3 regions of the Inquilinus sp. CA228 genome follow, and region 1 is predicted to be linked to each of the others. Evidence: riboswitches for the same ligand, from Rfam matches in the RefSeq annotation. Region 1 holds a riboswitch; each other region holds the start of a gene.
The links. A riboswitch is a leader RNA that binds a small molecule or an ion and turns the genes downstream of it on or off. The one in region 1 is predicted to bind thiamine pyrophosphate.

Region 1 (2,258 bases):
CAGGGAGGGAAGTGCACTCCCCGTAGGTTGGGTTCGCCGTGGCGAACCCAACAGGCTGGCTCCGCCGCGGGATGTTGGGTTCGCGGGCCGCGAACCCAACCTACGTGGGCTCAACGACTGGTCGCCTGCAGCCATTCGGCGATCCAGGCGGCGCGGTTGGCGGCGACCTCCTCCGGCGGATACAGCAGGGCCTTGGCCGGGGTCGGCAGGGCCTTGTAGGCGTCGGGCAGGCCGGCCTTCGGCGTCACTGCCGGATACATCCATTGCGTCGTCGGCAGCAGGTCCTGGAACGCCGGGCTCAGTATGAAGGCGAGGAACCTGTCGGCCAGCTCCGGGTGCGGGGACGAGGCCAGCTTGGCCGCGACCTCGACCTGGAGGTAGTTGCCCTCGCTGAACACCGCGGCGCCGACGTTGCTGTCGTTCTCCGCGATCACGTGATAGGGCGGCGAGGTCAGATAGCTGAAGGTCATCGGCACCTCGCCCTTGCGGAACAGGCCGTAGCTCTCGCTCCAGCCCGGGGTCACGGTGAGGATCCGTGGCTTCAGCTTCGCCCAGGCCTCCGGCGCCTTGTCGCCGTACACCTGCTTGACCCAGAGCAGCAGGCCCAGGCCCGGCGTGCTGGTGCGCGGGTCCTGGATGGTCAGCTCCAGGTCGCTGTTCTCGACCAGGTCGTGCAGGCTCTTCGGCGGGTTCGGCACCTTGGTCTTGTCATAGACGAAGGCGAAGTAGCTCCAGTCGAAGGGCACGAAGACCGGATCGGTCCAGGCCACCGGCAGCGACAGGCCGTCGAGCTTCTGCCCGTGCGGGGCGAAGAGGCCGGTCGCGGTCGCCTCGGCGGTCAGGTTGGTGTCGAGGCCGAGCACGATGTCGGCCTGGCTCGACTTGCCCTCCAGCTTCAGCCGCGACAGCAGGGCGACGCCGTCCTCGACCGAGGTGAACTCGACGGTGCAGCCGCATTCGGCCTCGAAGGCCTTCTTCACCTGCGGGCCCGGCCCCCATTCGGCGGTGAAGGATTCATAGGTGTAGACCTTGAGCACCGGGGTCTCGGCCGCGGCCGGCCCGGCGAGGGCGGAGGTCAGGGCCGTCAGCAGGACGGCGGCAAACAGGCGCATCGCGTTTCCTCCGCTGGGTCGAGGCGGAACGGAGAGGGACGTGCCGATGCCTGAGGCGTCGTCTCGCGCTCCCTCCGCCGGCATGACCCGGATCAGGTTCGTCGGGTTGACGCTGACGCGCCTCTCAGCCCCCGTTCGGGCACCCCGGCAAGACGCGCGCATCATCGGGGCGCGCCTTGCGTGTGTCAACGAGGTGACAGGCCGCCTTGCGACAAGGCTCCTGATGACATCGGCTCCGCGGCACGGTAAAATTACAAAATTAACGATAACTGGAGGTAAAAATGACCGGACCGCTCGCGATTGGTGAGGACGCGCCCGATTTCGAAGTCGAGACCACCGAGGGGCGGATCCGCTTCCACGACTGGCTCGGCTCGTCCTGGGGCGTGCTGTTCTCGCATCCCAAGGACTTCACCCCGGTGTGCACCACCGAGCTCGGCGCCGTGGCCAAGCTGAAGCCGGAGTTCGACCGCCGCGACGTCAAGGTGATCGGCCTCAGCGCCGACCCGGTCGACCGGCACGAGAGCTGGGCCCAGGACATCAAGGAAACCCAGGGCTACGCACCGAACTTCCCGGTGATCGCCGATTCCGAGCTCACCGTCTCCAAGCTCTACGGCATGCTGCCGGCCGATGCCGGCACCACCTCGGAGGGCCGCACCGCTGTCAACAACCAGACGGTGCGCAACGTCTACGTCGTCGGCCCGGACAAGAAGATCAAGCTGGTGATCTCCTACCCGATGACCACCGGCCGCAACTTCGACGAGGTGCTGCGGGTGATCGATTCGCTGCAGCTGACCGCCAAGCACAAGGTCGCCACCCCGGCCGACTGGCAGAACGGCCAGGACGTCATCATCGTCACCTCGGTCTCGGACGAAGAGGCGAAGCAGAAGTTCCCGGCCGGCTTCAAGACGCTGAAGCCCTACCTCCGCACCGTCGCCCAGCCGCGCGACTGATGTCCGGACGCCCCGGGCTCAGTCGAGCCCGGGGACGCTATTCGGCGGCACCAGCCAGCCGGAATTGGGTCGCAGCCGGTAGACGGCGCGGCCGATGATGTTCCCGATCGGCACGTAGCCCAGGTCACTGCGGCTGTCGAGGCTGTTGTCGCGATTGTCGCCCAATGTGAAGCAGTGATCGGCAGGAACGACGTAT
Region 2 (2,258 bases), on a different contig from region 1:
CGCTTCCAGCGCCCCGGTCAGATAGGTCTTCGCCTCGCGCACCGCCGTCTTCAGGTCGGGCCGCTGCGGCAGTAGCGCCGCGATGGCGGCGGACAGGGTGCAGCCGGTGCCGTGGGTGTTGCGGGTGGCGATGCGCGGCGCCGCCAGGGTCAGGGACCCGGCCGCGCTCAGCAGCAGGTCCGGGCTCTCCGCCTCGTCCAGATGGCCGCCCTTCAGCAGCACGGCCCGGGGCCCGAGCGCCAGCAGCGCCGCGGCGATCTCCGGCATCTCGTCCCGTCGCTCGGCCGGCGCGCGGCCCAGCAGATCGGCGGCCTCCGGCAGGTTCGGGGTGACCACCATGGCCAGTGGCAGCAGCTCCTCGCGCAGCGCCGCCACGGCGTCGGGGTCGAGCAGCCGGTCGCCACTCTTCGCCACCATCACCGGGTCGACCACGACGCGGCTCAGCCCGTGCCGGCGCAGCGCGTCGGCCACCGTGCGCACGATCTCGCCGGTCGCCAGCATGCCGATCTTGACCGCGTCGATCCGGACATCGGCGAGAAGGCAGTCGATCTGCCGGGCGACGAAGGCTGCCGGCACCAGCTCCACCGCCTGCACCCCCCGGGTGTTCTGGGCGACCAGCGCGGTGATCACCGCGCAGCCATAGGCCCCGAGGGCGGAGAAGGTCTTCAGGTCGGCCTGGATGCCGGCGCCGCCCGAGGGGTCGGTGCCGGCGATACTGAGGACATTGGGGATCATCGCGCCCGTCCTTCCGCCACGGCCGCGGCGATCGCCCGGGCGGCCGCCTCGGGGTCGGGCGCGGCACAGATGGCGGAGACCACGGCGACGCCATCGGCCCCGGCCGCGATCACATCGGCGGTCCGGGCCGCGTCGATGCCGCCGATGCCGACCACGGGCAGCGGCACCAGCCGGCGCAGCGCCCGGAAGCCGTCGACCCCGATCGCCGGCCGCGCCTCCGCCTTGGTCGTGGTGGTGAAGACCGGGCCGATGCCGGCGTAGTCGGCGATCTCGGTGTCGACCGCCCGCGCCTCGGCCGCGTCATGCACGGTGACGCCGACGATGCGGCCGGGGCCCAGCAGGCGCCGCGCCGCCGCCGCCGGCATGTCGCGGTCGCCGAGATGGACGCCGTCCGCCCCCACCGCCAGGGCGACGTCGACCCGGTCGTTGATCACCAGGGGCACGCCGTGGGGCGCCAGCGCCGCCTGCAGCGCCTCGGCCGCGGCGATCAGCTCGCGGGTGGTGGCGTCGGGGTCGCGCAACTGCACGATGGTGACGCCGCCCTGCGCCGCCGCGGCGGCCACGGCAGCGACTCCGCGCGGCCCGCTCAGCCGCGTGTCGGTGACGAGATAGACCGACAGGTCGAAGCGCCGCCCCGCTTCCGTTGCCTCTGCACCCATTCCGCTCCTCCTCCAGCGAAGGGGGCGGTCGGCGATCGATCCTGAGGATCCGGGGCCCGGTCGGGCATCGCGTGACGGCTCCCTTCGCTGGCATGACCCAGATCAGGTTCGACGGGTATGATCTCAGCCCGTTTCCAGGCACCCCGTGTCACTTCCGGGCTCAGGCTCGCAAGCCGGGAAGGCCGGTGTCAAGCGCACCGGCCGGGCGGCTCATTCCGGCCGCTCGAAATGGAATTGCGGCGCGGCGCTGCGGAAGGGCAGGCGGGCGCCTTCGGGCATCAGGAAGGCATGCTCCCGGCGGATCGACAGCATGTCGCAGGCGCCGTCGGTGATGACCAGGATCGGCGCCTCGCGCGGGAAGCCGTCATCGCCCTCGAGCCGGGTAATGGCCGGCTGCAGCACCGTGCCGCCGCGGCCGCGGATCTCCACCCGCTGCAGCAGCGTCTCCGGCGGCACGTAGCCCATGTCGTGGATGCCGGCGTCGCATTGCACCACGCGCACCAGCGGCACCTCGCGGCTGACGGCATAGCTGGCGATTGCCCCCAGCGCCCGGGCCAGCAGCCGCGGCGGCATCGAACCGGAGGTGTCCAGCACCGTGCCGAAGGTGCGGGTGGCCAGCCGCTCCTCCGGGCGCAGCCAGACCGGCCGCGGGATGTCGGGCGTGGCCGCCTGCCGCCGGCTGGCCCGGGCGAAGCTGCGCCGGCTGTCCAGCGGCGGGAAGAAGGCGTCCAGCCACTGGCCCAGCCGGACGTCCCACGGGATCGGCGGGTGCTGGATCGCCCGGATCTCCTCGACCAGCTCGCCGGGCAGCTCGCCGCGCCCGGTGCCGGCCAGATGCAGGTCCAGCCCCTCGGCCAGAGCGCG
Region 3 (2,258 bases), on a different contig from region 1:
AGCCGATCATCGCCGCGCCGATGCCGGAGGTGATGTGGTCGTAGCCCGGCGCGATGTCGGTGGTGAGGGGCCCGAGCGTGTAGAACGGCGCCTCGCCGCAGACCGCCAGCTGCTTGTCCATATTGGCCTTGATCTTGTGCATCGGCACATGGCCGGGGCCTTCGATCATGACCTGGACGTCGTGCTCCCAGGCGATCTTGGTCAGCTCGCCCAGCGTCTCCAGCTCGGCGAACTGGGCCGCGTCGTTGGCGTCGGCGATCGATCCCGGCCGCAGCCCGTCGCCCAGCGAGAAGGCGACGTCATAGGCCCGCATGATGGCGCAGATCTCGCGGAAATGGGTGTAGAGGAAGCTCTCGCGGTGATGCGCCAGGCACCATTTCGCCATGATCGAGCCGCCCCGGCTGACGATGCCGGTCACCCGCTTCGCCGTGAGATGGATGTAGGGCAGCCGCACCCCGGCATGGATGGTGAAGTAGTCGACCCCCTGCTCGGCCTGCTCGATCAGCGTGTCGCGGAAGATCTCCCAAGTCAGGTCCTCGGCCACGCCGCCGACCTTCTCCAGCGCCTGGTAGATCGGCACCGTGCCGATCGGCACCGGCGAATTGCGCAGGATCCATTCGCGGGTGGTGTGGATGTTGCGGCCGGTCGACAGGTCCATGACCGTGTCGCCGCCCCAGCGGATCGCCCACACCATCTTCTCCACCTCCTCCGCGATCGAGGAGGTGACGGCCGAGTTGCCGATATTGGCGTTGATCTTGACCAGGAAGTTGCGGCCGATCGCCATCGGCTCGGATTCCGGGTGGTTGATGTTGGAGGGAATGATCGCCCGGCCCCGCGCCACCTCGTCGCGCACGAATTCCGGCGTCACGTAGTCCGGAATCTCGGCACCGAAGCTCTCACCGTCGCGCGCCGCCTGCTCTTGCGCCCGCTCGCGGCCGAGATTCTCGCGGATCGCGACATACTCCATCTCCGGCGTGACGATGCCGGCCCGGGCATAGGCCATCTGCGTCACCGCGGTGCCGCCGCGGGCCCGCAGCGCCCGCCGCTCGCCGCGCGGGAACTCGAACAGGTTGGCGGCCTCGCCGGGGCGGCGACCGTCATCCTCCGGCCGCACGGTGCGGCCGTCATAGGCCTCGACATCGCCGCGGGCGGCGATCCAGCCGGCCCGCAGTGCCGGCAGCCCGGCGCCGATGTCGATCAGCGCCGCCGGGTCGGTGTAGGGGCCGGAGGCGTCATAGACCCGGAGCGGCGGCTCGCCGGATTCGGGCGACAGCACGATCTCGCGCATGGCGACGCGCAGGTCGGGGTTGCGCTCGCCCGGCACATGGACCTTGCGCGACGCCGGCAGCGGGCCGGTGGTGACGGTTGTGGGGATGACGTCCTTGGGCATCCACGGCCTCCTCGATCGGACGGATTGAGGGCGTGCCAAAGACGGAAAGCGGAAAAAACGGCTGAGCGCGCATGTGGTTCCATTCCCTACGCCGGCACGACCCGGATCAGGTTCGAAGGGTTCCCACGTCGCAGATGGTGTGGTGTCTCAGCTCCTTACCGGAGCTCCCCTCGGAACGCCCCGATCAGAGCGCGCCCCGGGACGGGATGTCAAGCGAGGGAGTGCACCAAGCCGGCGATCCTGCGACAGGATGGCAGTCCGATCGTTTTGTCTGGCAATTGCCCGGGACCGGTTCCAAGGTTCCGCCCAACAGTCGGAAAGACGAAGCGGAGGAAACGATGGCGGCTCTCCCGAGATCGGCCCGCATCCGGACCATCCAGGTCACCGCGCTGGCGCTGCTGGTGCTCAGCGGCGTGGTCAACTACATCGACCGCGCCACCCTGGCCGTGGCCAACCCGCTGATCAGTCAGGATCTCGGCTTCTCGCCGTCGGAGATGGGGCTGCTGCTCTCCGCCTTCCTCTGGGCCTACGCCTTCGCCCAGCTTCCGGCCGGCGCACTGGTCGACCGGCTGGGGCCGCGGCTGATGCTGTCGCTCAGCCTCGGCCTGTGGTCGCTGGCCCAGGCAACCGGCGGCCTGGTCCGGAACTTCACCCAGTTCTTCGCCATCCGCATGGTGCTGGGGCTGGGCGAGGCGCCGCAATTTCCGACCAGCGCCCGCATCGTCCGCGACTGGTTCAACGTCCGGTTGCGCGGCACCGCGACCGGCATCTGGAACTGCTCCTCCACCCTCGGCACCGCGATCTCCGCCCCGGTCCTGACCTTCCTGATGCTCAGCTTCGGCTGGCGCTGGATGTTCGCGATCATGGG

Region 2: linked by a shared signal. The riboswitch ahead of thiE (thiamine phosphate synthase) and the one ahead of thiB (thiamine ABC transporter substrate binding subunit) in region 1 are both predicted to bind thiamine pyrophosphate.
Region 3: linked by a shared signal. The riboswitch ahead of thiC (phosphomethylpyrimidine synthase ThiC) and the one ahead of thiB (thiamine ABC transporter substrate binding subunit) in region 1 are both predicted to bind thiamine pyrophosphate.

What each region holds. Positions count from the first base shown of each region.
Region 1 is NZ_JBQJIK010000013.1:18,769-21,026, forward strand. It holds gene thiP (thiamine/thiamine pyrophosphate ABC transporter permease) at 1-51, opposite strand, end outside; gene thiB (thiamine ABC transporter substrate binding subunit) at 111-1,112, opposite strand; TPP riboswitch at 1,165-1,269, opposite strand; gene ACTOWL_RS08320 (peroxiredoxin) at 1,394-2,062, shown strand; gene lepB (signal peptidase I) at 2,081-2,258, opposite strand, start outside.
Region 2 is NZ_JBQJIK010000049.1:17,235-19,492, forward strand. It holds gene thiD (bifunctional hydroxymethylpyrimidine kinase/phosphomethylpyrimidine kinase) at 1-735, opposite strand, end outside; gene thiE (thiamine phosphate synthase) at 732-1,394, opposite strand; TPP riboswitch at 1,456-1,550, opposite strand; gene ACTOWL_RS23285 (vWA domain-containing protein) at 1,605-2,258, opposite strand, start outside.
Region 3 is NZ_JBQJIK010000005.1:13,244-15,501, reverse strand. It holds gene thiC (phosphomethylpyrimidine synthase ThiC) at 1-1,390, opposite strand, end outside; TPP riboswitch at 1,456-1,571, opposite strand; gene ACTOWL_RS03325 (MFS transporter) at 1,729-2,258, shown strand, end outside.